2 regions of the Paenibacillus sp. FSL L8-0641 genome follow, and region 1 is predicted to be linked to the other one. Evidence: riboswitches for the same ligand, from Rfam matches in the RefSeq annotation. Region 1 holds a riboswitch; the other holds the start of a gene.
The links. Region 1 has a riboswitch for FMN ahead of MKY16_RS06605 (DMT family transporter). Riboswitches for the same ligand answer to the same signal wherever they lie in the genome.
Positions count from the first base shown of each region.

Region 2: another riboswitch for FMN. It lies ahead of ribE (riboflavin synthase); the one in region 1 lies ahead of MKY16_RS06605 (DMT family transporter).

Region 1 covers NZ_JBBOUW010000001.1:1,466,842-1,470,661, reverse strand. Annotated here, with positions in the region: gene MKY16_RS06620 (sensor histidine kinase) at 1-302, shown strand, start outside; gene MKY16_RS06615 (ABC transporter ATP-binding protein) at 411-1,334, shown strand; gene MKY16_RS06610 (ABC transporter permease) at 1,327-2,022, shown strand; FMN riboswitch at 2,145-2,289, shown strand; gene MKY16_RS06605 (DMT family transporter) at 2,468-3,415, shown strand; gene MKY16_RS06600 (methyl-accepting chemotaxis protein) at 3,656-3,820, shown strand, end outside.
Region 2 covers NZ_JBBOUW010000001.1:3,158,553-3,162,372, forward strand. Annotated here, with positions in the region: gene MKY16_RS14100 (segregation and condensation protein A) at 1-157, opposite strand, end outside; gene ribH (6,7-dimethyl-8-ribityllumazine synthase) at 332-796, opposite strand; gene ribB (3,4-dihydroxy-2-butanone-4-phosphate synthase) at 827-1,510, opposite strand; gene ribE (riboflavin synthase) at 1,571-2,236, opposite strand; FMN riboswitch at 2,568-2,741, opposite strand; gene MKY16_RS14120 (IDEAL domain-containing protein) at 2,813-3,277, opposite strand; gene MKY16_RS14125 (thiamine pyrophosphate-dependent enzyme) at 3,497-3,820, opposite strand, start outside.

The sequences.
Region 1 (3,820 bases):
CGAATGCCATTCGCTACGGGGCAGACGGACGGACGCTGGGTCTGACTTTATCGGAACAGCAGGATACAGTGCGCATAGAGGTATGGGATCGTGGAAAAGGCATACAGGAATCTGAGCAGGATAAAGTTTTTGAACGCATGTACACACTGGAGGACTCCCGCAATAAGGCGGTACAGGGCAGCGGACTGGGCCTTACAATTGCCAAACGTCTGGTTGAAACGATGAACGGAGAAATTCAATTGACCAGTAGACCTTATGAGCGGACAGTCTTCTCTTTTACATTGAAGAAAATCAACTATTAATCGAACTCAACATACTCAACTTAATAAATTTGTAAGAATCACGAAAGAAAAATGAACATTTCGCCCTTTATCCTTGAATTATCAGCAGTATACGAAGGGAGAACACCCATGACTTACGTAATACGTACACATCAGTTGACCAAAGCCCTGAAGGGCAACGAAATTGTAGCAGGAGTCAGCATGAATGTGCGCAAGGGAGAAACCTATGGCTTTCTCGGCCCCAACGGAGCAGGCAAGACAACGATAATGAAAATGATTACGAATTTACTCAAGCCGACATCGGGTGAAATTGAATTATTCGGTGAAAAACTAACGCCAAAATCGTATCATCTGCTCGGACGGATGGGTTCGATTATTGAATACCCGATTTTTTATGACAGGCTGACGGCGCAGCAAAATCTCGAACTTCATTGTGAATACATGGGCTACTATAATAAGCAGGCTGTCCGGGATGCCCTAGAATTAGTGAACTTGCAGAATGCTGGTGACAAGTCGGTAAAAGACTTTTCACTGGGAATGAAACAGCGCCTCGGGATTGCCCGCGCTATTGCGACTAAGCCAGAGCTACTCATTTTGGATGAACCGATTAATGGTCTGGACCCAGTGGGGATCAAGGAAATCCGCCAATTATTCCACATGCTATGCAAGGAATATGGGATGACTCTGCTCGTGTCCAGTCATATTTTAGCGGAAATAGAGCAGATTGCGGATACGGTAGGCGTGATTAATCACGGAAGGCTGATTGAGGAAGTGTCGATGGAGCAGGTGCGGGAAACCAATACGGAATACATTGAATTTACGACCAACGATTGTAAAAAGGCGGCCTACGTCCTCTCCCATCATCTGAATCTGAATAATATAAGGGTGCTCAATGAACAGAGTATACGTATTTACGATTCAAATGTACCGCAGAAACAAATTACAAAGACGCTCATTTTAAATGATATAGAAGTGGATTCCATTCATCAGAAAAGCAGTACGCTGGAAGACTACTTTTTGCGGCTGTTAAACGGAGGTGATCTTCATGCTTAAATTGATGCAATTGGAGCTGAAAAAATTTCATCTGGCGGGTTATATCCGTTCAGCACTGATCGCCAATGCATGCATTCTTGGGCTGCTCTGTATCATCGCGCTGGACGGCCAAAGTACAGGAATACCCGAATTTACACAGTACACTCAGCTTCTCGATCTCATGGACATGCTGGTCAGAGCCACATTTATTGTGTTTGCCTCCGTTCTCCTGTGCCGCTTTATCGTAGGGGAATTTAAGTCCAAATCGATTACGATCCTGTTCATGTATCCGATTCACCGTCAAAAGCTGATGATCGCCAAGCTCTTGGTTGTGCTGCTGTTTACCTTCTTATCTATTATTATTTCGGAAATAATCATTACGGCTGCTATTCATCTGCTCAACCAGTTTGTCTTGATTGTGCCCGATAACCTTACTCTTTCGATACTGGGTCAACAATCAGCACGGACGCTGATCAATGCCGTTGCTGCCAGCTTTATGGGACTGGTTCCGCTGTATATGGGGATGCGAAGATACTCTGTACCCACCACCATTGTGACCTCAATCCTGATTGTAGCATTGCTTTTCTCCAATAATAACGGCGCTACACTTAGCTCCATAGCCCCCGTGCAAATAGGCTTCTCTATACTGGGAATGCTGGTGGCTTATGCGGCGATTCGACGCATTGAGTATAAGGATATTACTTCATAGTATGTAACTTAGTAAAACGCTTTCGAAAAATAGATGAAAATCATTGTTAGATATACACACATTTTTCACTGGACTTCATTCTAAAACAGGTATATCCTATAGGAGAAATTAAAAAACGGAATAAGGATCTTCGGGGTAGGGTGAGATTCCCAACCGGCGGTATGGCTCATGGAGCTAAGCCCGCGACTCTGTATCTGGCAACAGGATACGGACTGATTTGGTGAGATGCCAAAGCCGACGGTAAAGTCCGGATGGAAGAAGATCGAAATATCAACATGCCGCGAAGTGGATGAATGCTGCGTTATGGGTTTTGCAGTTGCAGTAACTTCATTTAACTTGCATAAAGCGGCAAGTTTATTTGATCAACCCCCGTCTTGCATGGCCTTTCGCCATGGACGGGGGTTTTTGTGCCACCGGTCCTGTATTCGCAAGGAGCTAATTGAGTATGAGTCAATCTTCTACTGTACTAACATCTAAAGGTTTTGATCATAGCTCCCACATGAAAAGCGGTTTTTGGTTAGTCGCAATTGGAGCCGCCTTGTGGGGCGCTGATCCGCTGTTTCGTATTATTTTGCTAAAATCATTTACTTCAACACAAATTGTACTAATGGAGCATGTGCTGCTCTTCCTCGCTCTGACACCGATGCTGTGGAAGCATCGTGAGGAACTCAAAGCGGTACGGCTTCGTCAAGTTTTCGCTATTTTGTTCGTCTCGTGGGGCGGCTCGGCTCTGGCCAGCGTGATTTTTACCATGGCGCTCAGCAACGGTGATCTGAATGCTGTACTCTTACTCCAGAAGCTTCAACCATTGGTCGCTATTATTCTGGCCCGCGTTATATTGAAGGAAATGCTGCCGCGTCATTTTGGATTATTAATTGTCGTCGCTCTGTTCGGGACGTATCTTCTGACCTTCGGTTGGTCGCTCCCCTTCGGGCATGTTCGTGATTTTGTCCAGGTCGGTAGTCTACTTGCACTGGGTGCAGCGGTTCTGTGGGGCGGTTCGACAGTCATGGGAAGCTACTTGCTTCGTTCAATGAAATATGAAACGGTAACCTCCCTCCGCTTCATGGTGGCGCTTCCTCTGCTAATTGTCCTCACCTCTGTAGAGCATGCGCCATGGAATATGCCTGCCGGTACATGGGCAGGCGCAGCTGTGATTATCAACTTGCTATTGCAGGCATTGCTTCCGGGTCTTCTTAGCTTATTGCTGTATTACAAAGGCTTAAGTACGACCAAAGCGTCTTATGCTACGATGGCAGAATTGAGCTTTCCCATGGTGGGTGTCGTGATTAATTGGATCGCATTTCAGCAAATCGTTACTGTAGCGCAATTGACTGGTTTTATGCTCATCTGGATTACGCTCTTTATGATTTCACGTCAGCAAAAAAATTAACAGTTCAATGTCCCCTTCATGACTCACCCAAGCCAAATTGTGAAGATGCTTTTGCATCTCCGATTTGGCTTTTTATGTGTTCGCATTAATATTAATCATAGTTCTTTAGACCTGTTTTTCAAAAAAAGTGTCTAAAATATGCTACTATTTCTCGTTTCCCAATGATTACATCTATAAAATTCGTCGGTTTATGTCGAATAAAACAATGTAGTGATCATCAGACACAGAGGAGCAAGAACTATGACTAAAACAAAACAAACAGTTCCGTGGTGGAACAGGTTTCTCAAGCAGTTTTATTTAATGAGGACAAGATTAATAATATCTTTTTTAGCTGTGTTATTGATTCCGAGCGTACTTATCGGGTACTTTTCTTATCAGGGGGCTACGACACAACTCAGTCAGCAA
Region 2 (3,820 bases), 1.7 Mb from region 1:
GTTCCAGCTCCTGCATACTGTGCAAAAAAGCCATATACTGATCAGTAATATCGCTAATCGGGATATCCTGAATGTCGATTTCGGCTTTATCAATCAGATGCAACAGTAGATCCAGCGGACCCTCGAATGTTTCCAGCTTGTAGTTTACGACTGTCAATGTGCTTCCCCCTGCCTTACTCCAATCATCATTCAACAATACCTTTCCCTATAGCACTTATGCTCTGCGTTATCAATCCCTCTTTCTGTAGTATATACGTCATCGCCTTGCTTAACAATCCAATCCCTTTTTTCCCCTTGCAGTTTATACCGTTCTATTCAGCTATTCCTATCATTAAAATTGCTTGCTGAGATTGGCCATTTCAATCGCAGCCAGTGCTGAATCCCAACCTTTATTACCAGCCTTCGTACCTGCTCGTTCAATAGCCTGTTCAATGTTTTCTGTAGTCACTACCCCAAAAATAACAGGTACTCCCGTTTTTAGGCTGCTCGCTGCCACACCCTTGGCCACTTCATTGCAGACGATATCATAATGTGAAGTAGAACCACGGATGACCGTACCCAGCGTAATTACGGCATCATATTTGCCGCTTGCAGCCATTTTTTGCGCAATTAGTGAAATTTCAAATGCACCCGGAACCCAGGCTACATCAATTTCATCTTCCTGTGCACCATGTCGTTGAAGTGCGTCAATTGCACCGCTTAACAGCTTGCTCGTAATAAACTCATTAAATCTGCCCACCACAATACCATATTTTAAACCGTTCGATACAAGATTACCTTCTAGAAAACGTGCCATAATTAATCAACCTCTCTTAATTTAAATTATTTACAATGACAAACGACGACGGTAGTCCACCAAATCCTGAATACTGATCAGCTTCAATTGATGTCGCTTGGCGACCAATGCCAGATCAGGCAGGCGGGCCATTGAGCCATCTTCCTTTATAATTTCACAAATGACTCCAGCAGGCTTGAAGCCACTGAGTCGAGCCAGATCAACAGTCGCCTCCGTGTGACCAGCACGCTGCAAGACACCCCCATCGCGAGCAATCAGCGGGAACATGTGACCAGGCTTGCGGAAATCACTTCCTGTGACTGCTTCGTCTGCCAAGGCGCGTACAGTCAAGGAACGCTCGGCCGCTGAAATCCCCGTTGTTGTCTCCATATGATCTACCGATACCGTAAAGGCAGTACCGTGGAAATCTGTATTTTGCTCTACCATAGGATGCAATTCCAAGGCCTCGGCTCTTTGTCGTGTGATCGGCACACAGACCAACCCGCGACCTTCTGTAATCATGAAATTAATGACCTCAGGCGACGCTTTTTCAGCCAAAGCGATAAAATCGCCTTCATTTTCGCGCTGTTCATCATCCACTACAATGACGACCTTACCGTTTTTTAAGTCCTCCAACGCTTCTTCGATGGAATCCAAACGAATCTCTTCGCCATGTTCCAACTCGCCATGCTCTATGACGTTTGCCATTGCACTTGTTTGGCTACCTCTATCCATAACACTTTCCTCCTTATGTCTTGTGCCACGAATGCTCCTAAACAGGCTTACCATTCAATATCAGGCAAAACCGTGTTTCGCCAAATAGTCCAAACTGAGAGGAGCTTCTTCTACTCTCTCCGCCTCCGTTGCACCTCTGTAATTTAAAAGCTGTTCTACATATTTGCCCAAAATATCGCATTCGATATTGACGGTATCCCCCTCACGTTTGGCTTGTAAGGCCGTTTCGGATAAGGTGTGGGGAATAATGGATACGGCAAAGGTATCTCCCGTACGCTGTGCGACTGTGAGGCTTATACCATCAATTGTGATTGACCCTTTGAGAAGAATATATTTAAATAATGTTTGATTTTTAGGCTCAATTTCGAACACCACTGCATTCTGGTCTGATGTCACCCCGCGAATCGTTCCCGTCCCGTCCACATGTCCTTGCACGATATGTCCTCCGAACCTTCCACTCGCCGCCATCGCTCGCTCCAGATTGACTCGGCTGCCGGATCTCAACTCTTTCAGATTAGTGCTACGAAAGGTTTCCGGCATCACATCAACCTTAAAGTCTTTCGTACCGATCTGTATCGCCGTCAGGCAAACGCCATTCACTGAGACACTGTCTCCTATTTTTAAATCGCCCAACACCACGGAACCCGAAATCCCCAGCACCATCGCTTCACCGCTTTTGGAAATGGTTTGAATACGACCCACTTCCTCGACCAATCCGGTAAACATGCCTTCACTCCTTTCCACTACATCTCAGTTTATCCCTAATTCATCAGCTATAAGCGCAAAAAACCCCCAGTTCGGATTCAATCCGTCATGGGGGTGATGAGAGTCACATTTGTAGTATACAAGCGCAGTTCATTTGCATCTTAAGACGACATGAAATCATAGGTTTGCCAATAGAAAGCATGACTGAGTATACAACCAAATACGCTCAGAACACCCATCAAAAAGAAAGCTTAAGCAAGCTATCGCCCGATGCTGTCCTACAACGAAATAAGCCGTACGCACAATTGGGTATGCTAAAAATCGGCACATGTCACGTCATGCACATGCGCTTCGTATCCTTCTCCCATCCAGACTATACTGTCGGTCCCGGATTTGCACCAGGTCCACCTTCTGCTGATCATTCAGCATCCGGGTCACGGACTAAGCCATGCTGTTTCTCACAAAAACGATCCACAAACATGTCATCACCGCCGGTGGGGAATTTCGCCCCGCCCCGAAGGATCTTGCTCTTATTTAATTGAATTAACATTAAACTTGTTACGTATATTAGCACCGACTTCTAAAAAAAGCAAGTTATCAAATAGAAGCTCCTGCTTTGGTTTTGACATATTGGTTGGAGAGTTCTTCAAACCAGGTTTTATCGTTCATATGAAGCGCCAAGTCAATCAGATCGGCCAGTTCCTCGACTCCCAGCTCTGTTGCATGATCAAAGGTAATTACGGCTGAAGCAACCGGTCCTCGCCCTTCCTCAGAACATGCTTCATAATCCAGTCGTACATCAACATGTCCGTCAATAAACTCACATTTTAGAAAATAAATAATTTCGCACATTAAAATGGGGCGTACTTGTGTTTCTAACACGCAATCCATCACCTTGGCAGAATAATGCTGGTTCGTCAGCGTAAATTTGTGTTCTGTCGCTGCCAGCGAGGTCCGTCCAAAATCATCCGTAAACTTGAGTTCCACTGGCTTGATGTTCATAACCTTAGGGATTTGCTTCTTTATAATTTCGATTATTTCAACTGTATTCAGCTTAATCATTACCTGCACCTCATTGCATCTTAAAATTCAGAAGAAAACTTTTTAACGTGCCTCTTATAGGCCTCCACTCCTATATCGGAAATCATTACCTGTTTTTTTATGCTTCAACCCATAAACGACAAAAAAGATTCTTTGCGCAAAAAGCGCAAAGAATCTTGATCGAGCCACTACAGTAACAGCGGCTAACAATGTTAATCGATGATTATGCAAAAAACAGGATTATAGCTCTGAAATTTCATGTTTCTTTTTCAGGATAGTCCAGCGACGCTCAATCTCCTGTTCAAAGGTCGCCAGCGTAGCCTCCTCCTTAATAAGATGCTTCGTTTTACCCATTAATTTCAGCCATTCAGCAGCTGGAATTCGTTTTCCTTTGTCCTCCGGATTGTACGTAATCGTCGTACTGCCTTGCTCTATTTCGTACAAAGGAAAGAAACAGGACTCGACTGCGGCGCCCACAATGCTGGTACCCAGTCTGTCTTCGGATTTCCAATTCAGCGGACAGGCGCACAGGATTTTACCATAGGCCGTACCCACGTTGTTTGC